2 regions of the Staphylococcus equorum genome follow, and region 2 is predicted to be linked to the other one. Evidence: a T-box and tRNA genes for the amino acid it is inferred to sense, from the RefSeq annotation. Region 2 holds a T-box; the other holds one or more tRNA genes.
What was found. The T-box of region 2 lies ahead of serS (serine--tRNA ligase). A T-box ahead of a tRNA ligase gene usually reads a tRNA of that ligase, here a tRNA-Ser.
Positions count from the first base shown of each region.

Region 1: it encodes a tRNA-Ser, which carries the amino acid that the T-box ahead of serS (serine--tRNA ligase) is inferred to sense. The anticodon was not compared.

Region 1 is NZ_CP118982.1:1,871,682-1,875,113, reverse strand. It holds gene PYW44_RS09035 (lipoate--protein ligase) at 1-455, shown strand, start outside; gene PYW44_RS09030 (IDEAL domain-containing protein) at 555-773, opposite strand; gene PYW44_RS09025 (competence protein ComK) at 1,026-1,589, shown strand; tRNA gene PYW44_RS09020 (tRNA-Asn) at 1,744-1,818, shown strand; tRNA gene PYW44_RS09015 (tRNA-Ser) at 1,821-1,909, shown strand; gene PYW44_RS09010 (ArsR/SmtB family transcription factor) at 2,268-2,582, shown strand; gene arsB (arsenite efflux transporter membrane subunit ArsB) at 2,582-3,432, shown strand, end outside.
Region 2 is NZ_CP118982.1:11,072-14,503, forward strand. It holds gene hutH (histidine ammonia-lyase) at 1-1,027, shown strand, start outside; T-box leader at 1,091-1,285, shown strand; gene serS (serine--tRNA ligase) at 1,353-2,636, shown strand; gene PYW44_RS00050 (AzlC family ABC transporter permease) at 2,965-3,432, shown strand, end outside.

The DNA.
Region 1 (3,432 bases), 840 kb from region 2:
GAAGCAGAGTCGCAAATATTTCAGAATTTCTTGAAGAACCTATTAATATTGATAACTTTAAAGATATTATTTTAAAAACTATTTTTGGAGAAGCAAATCAAGTTGAGACATATCAACTTACTGATGAAGATTGGAAAAATATTGAAGCATTGAGTAATGAGAAATATCGTACATGGGATTGGAATTATGGTAGAAATCCAAAATATAACTTTGAAAGAGAAGAGAAGTTTGAAAAAGGTTTCGTTCAAATTAAATTAGATGTTAAACAAGGTCGTATTGAGCACGCAAGAATTTTTGGAGATTTCTTCGGTGAAGGTGACATAACAGAACTTGAAAATGCATTAGAAGGTACGTTACACGAGTTTGATAGTATTGAAGAAGCATTTTCAAACTACGATATTTATCATTATTTTGGTGATATCGATCGCCATGAACTCATTAGATTAATGTCTTAAACAAGAGTTATAAGTAAAAATAAAACTCAAAAAGGTCTATTCTCTAACTTATTGGTGTAAGTAGGGAATAGACCTTATTTTAAATAACAAGCTATTAAATTATCCAACGAGAAATTCCTCCAGGTTTCTGTATTCTTCAGTATAACGTTTGAAATCCTGCTCGTTTTTATTCTTAAGCGCGTGGTCAATGAGGTATTCTAACTGCTGTTTACGGACATTTCTTAACGACTCATCAATGATTAATTCAATACCTAAATCATTAATCGTTGACACAAAAGATTCTAATGAATTGTATTTAACATTTGTATTGTTTTTCATTTTCAACACAGCCCCTCTATCTATATTTACATATAGTATACAGCCTTTTATTTTTGAAATCAATAAATAGTCAGACTTTTCCGAAAATATAAGTGTAATTTGCAACTTTTCAAAAAATAAGAAAATGCAAAAGTATAATAACTAAAAATCAATTGTAGAAAATTTATAAAATATTTTATTAAATAAGTTGATTTTAAAATCTTTGTGTTATATTATTTGAGTATCACCATAAGCTTTAAGGAGGCGTCAGCTATGATTCAACAATACATTATTAAAAAAGGTGATATGGCTCTTCAACCTTGTAATTTATCTATAGGACTAAATGAAGGTACTTGTGTATTAAAGTATAAGGAGGAGCGTGATATTGTAAAGGAACGGACACATAAGATTATAGATCGTTCATGTAGATTTTATGGTAGCAGTTATGTATTTAAAAAAGAAGACACAATGAGAATTACAGGTATTAATAGTAAACCCCCGATATTATTCACTCCATTATTTCCTACTTATTTTTTTCCTACACATTCAGACCGAAAAGAAGAAAACACTTGGATCAATATTCATTATGTACAAACCATAAGAGCTTTAAAAGATAAAAAATGTAAAATCACATTTGTCGATAACCAGACTATAGTTGTTAATATTTCAGCACACAGTATGCATCATCAATACTTAAATGGTATATATTATTACTATATGATGGATAGAGCAGCTAGGGTGGCTACTTTTGATCCTGAATCTCCTATAGACTATACGAAACCACAATTAAATATTTATGAAGCATTAGCAAAATATTCTCTATTTGAAAATAAATAGCAAAACATTTCTGAAATTTAAATGTAAAAATGTCATATGTGGAATATTATATTAATTTAGTGTAAATATTCCGCATATTTTTTTGATTAAGGTACTTGAAAAATTCTCTGAAGTTGATATAATAGTATTTGTGCTTGATTGAGATATCAATTATTCCACAGTAGCTCAGTGGTAGAGCTATCGGCTGTTAACCGATCGGTCGTAGGTTCGAGTCCTACCTGTGGAGCCATTGGAAACGTACTCAAGTTGGCTGAAGAGGCGCCCCTGCTAAGGGTGTAGGTCGCGCAAGCGGCGCGAGAGTTCGAATCTCTCCGTTTCCGTTAATAAAAACAAGCTTTTTAATACCGAAGTCCTTAACAGGATTTCGGTATTTTTTTGTTTTGTGAATTTATAATTTGTAAATTCACAATTAATAATCATGATAGTAAGTAACCGCAAAAAGCTAAAAAGTATAATGAATTGCTACAAGTACTGCTAGTTGATACCACTTGTTATAGAGCTTCGTTAATCCTGTAATAACTTCATGTTTTATATTGCTCAAGTGTTAAGTGCTGTGAATCAACTATAATATATCAAAACTCAATTTTTTAATAAAAAAATTATAAGTAATCAGCAATAATACATAGACACTCGTCTATATAGATAGTATTATATTTAGTTATAAGAGGAGAGATGAACTTGTCATATAAAGAATTATCAAACGTATTAAAAGTGCTTTCTAACCCAAGTAGATTAGAAATTATGGATTTACTTTCTTGTGGTGAGTTATGTGCATGTGATGTATTGCAACATTTTCAATTTTCTCAGCCAACTTTAAGTCATCATATGAAATCATTAGTAGAGTGTGAGTTAATTACTACACGAAAAGAGGGGAATAAGCGCATGTATCGGCTTAACCACGATGTATTTGAACAAATTAATCAAAGTTTAAATCTAATAAATACTACAAATGAATTATGTATTTGTAAAAATATGAAGTCAGGTGAGTGTTAATGATGACGATATTAGCAATCACAATCTTTGTATTAACGTTAATTTTTGTTATCTGGCAACCTAAAGGTTTAGATATTGGAATTACTGCATTAATTGGTGCTGTAGTAGCTATAATTACGGGTGTTGTAAGTTTTTCAGATGTACTGGAAGTTACTGGGATCGTTTGGAATGCGACTTTAACGTTTGTTGCAGTTATTCTTATTTCACTTATATTAGATGAAATTGGGTTCTTTGAGTGGTCTGCTATACATATGGTTAGAGCATCAAAGGGTAATGGCTTGAAAATGTTTATCTTTATCATGCTTTTGGGTTCAGTTGTAGCAGCCTTCTTTGCAAATGATGGTGCAGCTTTAATACTTACCCCTATTGTATTAGCTATGGTACGTAATTTAGGCTTTGATAAAAAAGCAATATTTCCATTTATCATTGCTAGTGGCTTTATTGCAGATACAACTTCATTACCACTCATTGTTAGTAATTTAGTTAATATAGTTTCTGCAGATTATTTCGATATAGGTTTTATTGAATACTTTAGTAAAATGATTATACCTAATATATTTTCGTTGATTGCAAGTATTCTTGTGTTATGGCTTTATTTCAGAAAATCTATTCCAGGTAAATTTAACGAAGTAAATATTAGAGAACCAAGAGAAGCGATTAAAGATAAAAAGCTTTTTAACATCTCTTGGATTGTACTTGCTATCTTACTCGTTGGTTATTTAATAAGTGAGTTTATAAATATTCCAGTATCTATTATTGCTGGTATGATTGCTTTAATATTTGTATTATTAGCGCGTAAATCTAAAGCCGTTCATACGAAACAAGTAATTAAAGGTGCGCCATGGAATAT
Region 2 (3,432 bases):
CGTCTTTTACCAAGGTGAAGAGGTAGACAGTCGGTATGTCTTAAATAACTTGAAGCGTAAGCCACTAGAATTACAGGCAAAGGAAGGACTAGCACTAATCAACGGTACACAGGCGATGACTGCCCAGGGTGTAATCAACTATATAGAAGCAGAAAGTCTAGGCTATCAAGCAGAATGGATTGCTTCACTTACACATCAATCACTCAATGGTATTACAGATGCTTATAATGAAAAAGTACATAAAGCACGTAACTTCCAAGAACAAATTGATGTAGCTGCGCGTATGTTAGATTGGTTAGAAGGTTCTGAGTTAACTACGACACAAGGTGAAGTACGTGTGCAAGATGCTTATACGTTACGCTGTATCCCACAAATTCATGGAGCAAGTTTCCAAGTGTTCAATTATGTTAAAGAAAAACTAGAATTTGAAATGAATGCTGCAAATGATAATCCACTTATATTTGATGAAGATGATGAAACACTAGTGATATCCGGTGGTAATTTCCATGGACAACCGATTGCTTTTGCTTTAGATTTCTTAAAATTAGGGGTCAGCGAACTGGCTAATGTTTCAGAACGTAGACTAGAAAGACTTGTGAATCCACAATTGAATAATGGCTTACCTGCATTTTTAAGTCCACAACCAGGTTTACAAAGTGGCGCAATGATTATGCAATATGCGGCAGCAAGTTTAGTTTCAGAAAATAAGACACTTGCACATCCTGCCAGTGTTGATTCTATACCGTCGTCAGCGAACCAAGAAGATCATGTATCTATGGGAACGATTGCTTCTCGTCACGGTTATATGATGGTAGAGAATGCACGACGTGTCTTAGCGATAGAGACGATTATTGCATTACAAGCAGTAGAATATAAAGATATTGATAAGTTATCACCAAAAACGTATGAAAAATATCAAACGTTACGCCAAATCATACCATCTATCACAGAAGATAGACAATTTCATAAAGATATCGCAGCGGTATCGCAATATTTACACGATATTGCGTATATGAATGAGATATAATAGACGTCAGCACTGTCACTCTTGAAAAACATAAGGTTATTTGCTATATTTAAAACAAGTTAATAAGTTATTGTTCGTAGGCTAAGTAGTATTAATTGTTTGATTTCAGAGAACTTGTGGTTGGTGTGAACAAGTAATCAACGTTAGTGTGAATCTACCTACTATTAGAAGAACAACCGGCTTTGGCCGTTATTTATGGAGAGTGCAGTCTAATTAGGCTGTTAAATAGGGTGGCAACACGTAGACCACGTCCCTTGTAGAGGGGATGTGGTCTTTTTTGTGTTATTATCCAAACATTTTTAAAAATTGAAAGGATGAATGCGATATGTTAGACATTAAATTATTCCGTAACGAACCTGATTTAGTTAGAGAAAAAGTAACAAAGCGTGGTATGGATGCACAAGTAGTTGACGATATTTTAGCATTAGATGAAAAGCGTCGCCAATTAATTAGCCAAGCTGAAGAAATGAAAGCGCAACGTAACAAAGTAAGTGGAGAGATTGCTCAGAAGAAACGTAATAAAGAAAATGCAGACGATGTTATTGCTGAGATGCGTAAACTTGGAGATGAAATTAAAGTCTTAGATGATGATTTAAATCAAATAGATCATGATCTTAATGATAAACTGTCTCGTATTCCAAACATAATTCAAGATGATGTTCCTGTAGGCGCGTCAGATGAAGAAAACGTAGAACTTAAACGTTGGGGCACACCAAGAAACTTTGATTTTGAAGAAAAAGCACATTGGGATCTTGTAGAAGATTTAAATATGGCTAACTTTGAACGTGGTGCTAAGGTATCAGGTGCGAGATTTGTCTTCTTAACTGGTGAGGGTGCTCAATTAGAAAGAGCATTAATGAACTACATGGTAACGAAACATACAACACAACATGGTTATACAGAAATGATGGTACCACAGTTAGTAAATGCAGATTCAATGTATGGTACGGGTCAATTACCTAAATTTGAAGAAGATTTATTTAAAATTGAAAAAGAAGGGCTGTACACAATTCCAACAGCTGAAGTACCACTAACGAATTATTATCGTAATGAAATTATAGGTCCTGATGTCTTACCTGCTAAATTCACAGCACAATCAGCATGTTATCGTAGTGAAGCGGGTTCAGCTGGACGTGATACAAGAGGTCTGATTCGATTACATCAATTCGACAAAGTTGAAATGGTTCGTTTTGAAAAACCAGAAGATTCTTGGGATGCGCTTGAAGAAATGACAAATCATGCAGAAGCGATTTTAGAAGAACTTGTGCTACCTTATCGTCGTGTGAATCTGTGTACAGGTGACATTGGATTTGGAGCTAGCAAAACATATGATTTAGAAGTTTGGTTACCAAGCTATAATGATTATAAGGAAATTAGTTCATGTTCAAATATAACTGACTTCCAAGCGCGTCGTGCGAATATCCGTTTCAAACGTGATAAAAATGCTAAACCAGAATTAGTGCATACACTAAATGGTAGTGGGTTAGCAGTTGGACGTACATTTGCAGCAATCGTTGAAAACTATCAAAACGCAGATGGTTCTATTACAATACCAGATGCTTTAGTTCCGTTTATGGGCGGTAAAACAGAAATCCGTCCTGTAAAATAAAATTAAACAAGCATGGCTAAAAGAGCGTAGCAAAGGCATTTGCTACGCTCTTTATTTATATCGTGGTGGGGTAGGGGAGGGGTAAAAATAACGTAATTTATAAAATTATATAAGTGACCTCAATGGTTTTTTATACGGAAAACAACAGGTAAGTCTAAAATATTTCATAAAATTCTGACACATCAAAAACCTTTTTATAACAACACATTTAAACTGAGGGTTGTCTTCCGTCACACAAACAGAAGTATAAAGTCATTGAATGAAACTCCTGCTTTATATTAAACTTAATCTATTGTTTTTAAAAATTAAAAATGAAAGGAGTGAGGTAATGGAAGCACATGTAACTTTTAAGCAAGGTGTGAAAGAATGTGTTCCTACATTATTAGGGTACGCTGGGGTAGGGTTGTCTTTTGGAATTGTAGCTGTAGCCTCAGGATTTAGTTTGCTTGAAATTATCTTACTCTGTTTACTCGTGTATGCTGGTGCTGCACAATTCATTATTTGTGCACTAGTCATCGCCGGTACGCCGATTTCTGCGATTGTGTTAACAGCATTTATCGTTAATTCCAGAATGTTTTTACTGAGTATGACACTTGCACCGAGTTATCAATCATACGGTTTATTAAATCGAATAGGGCTTTCAACGCTCATTACAGATGAAACGTTTGGTGTAGCAATTACACCACACCTTAAAGGAGAAAAAATTAATGATCGTTGGTTACACGGTTTAAATATCACAGCTTATTTGTTTTGGACATTTGCATGTGTTATGGGCGCTATTTTTGGAAAATACATA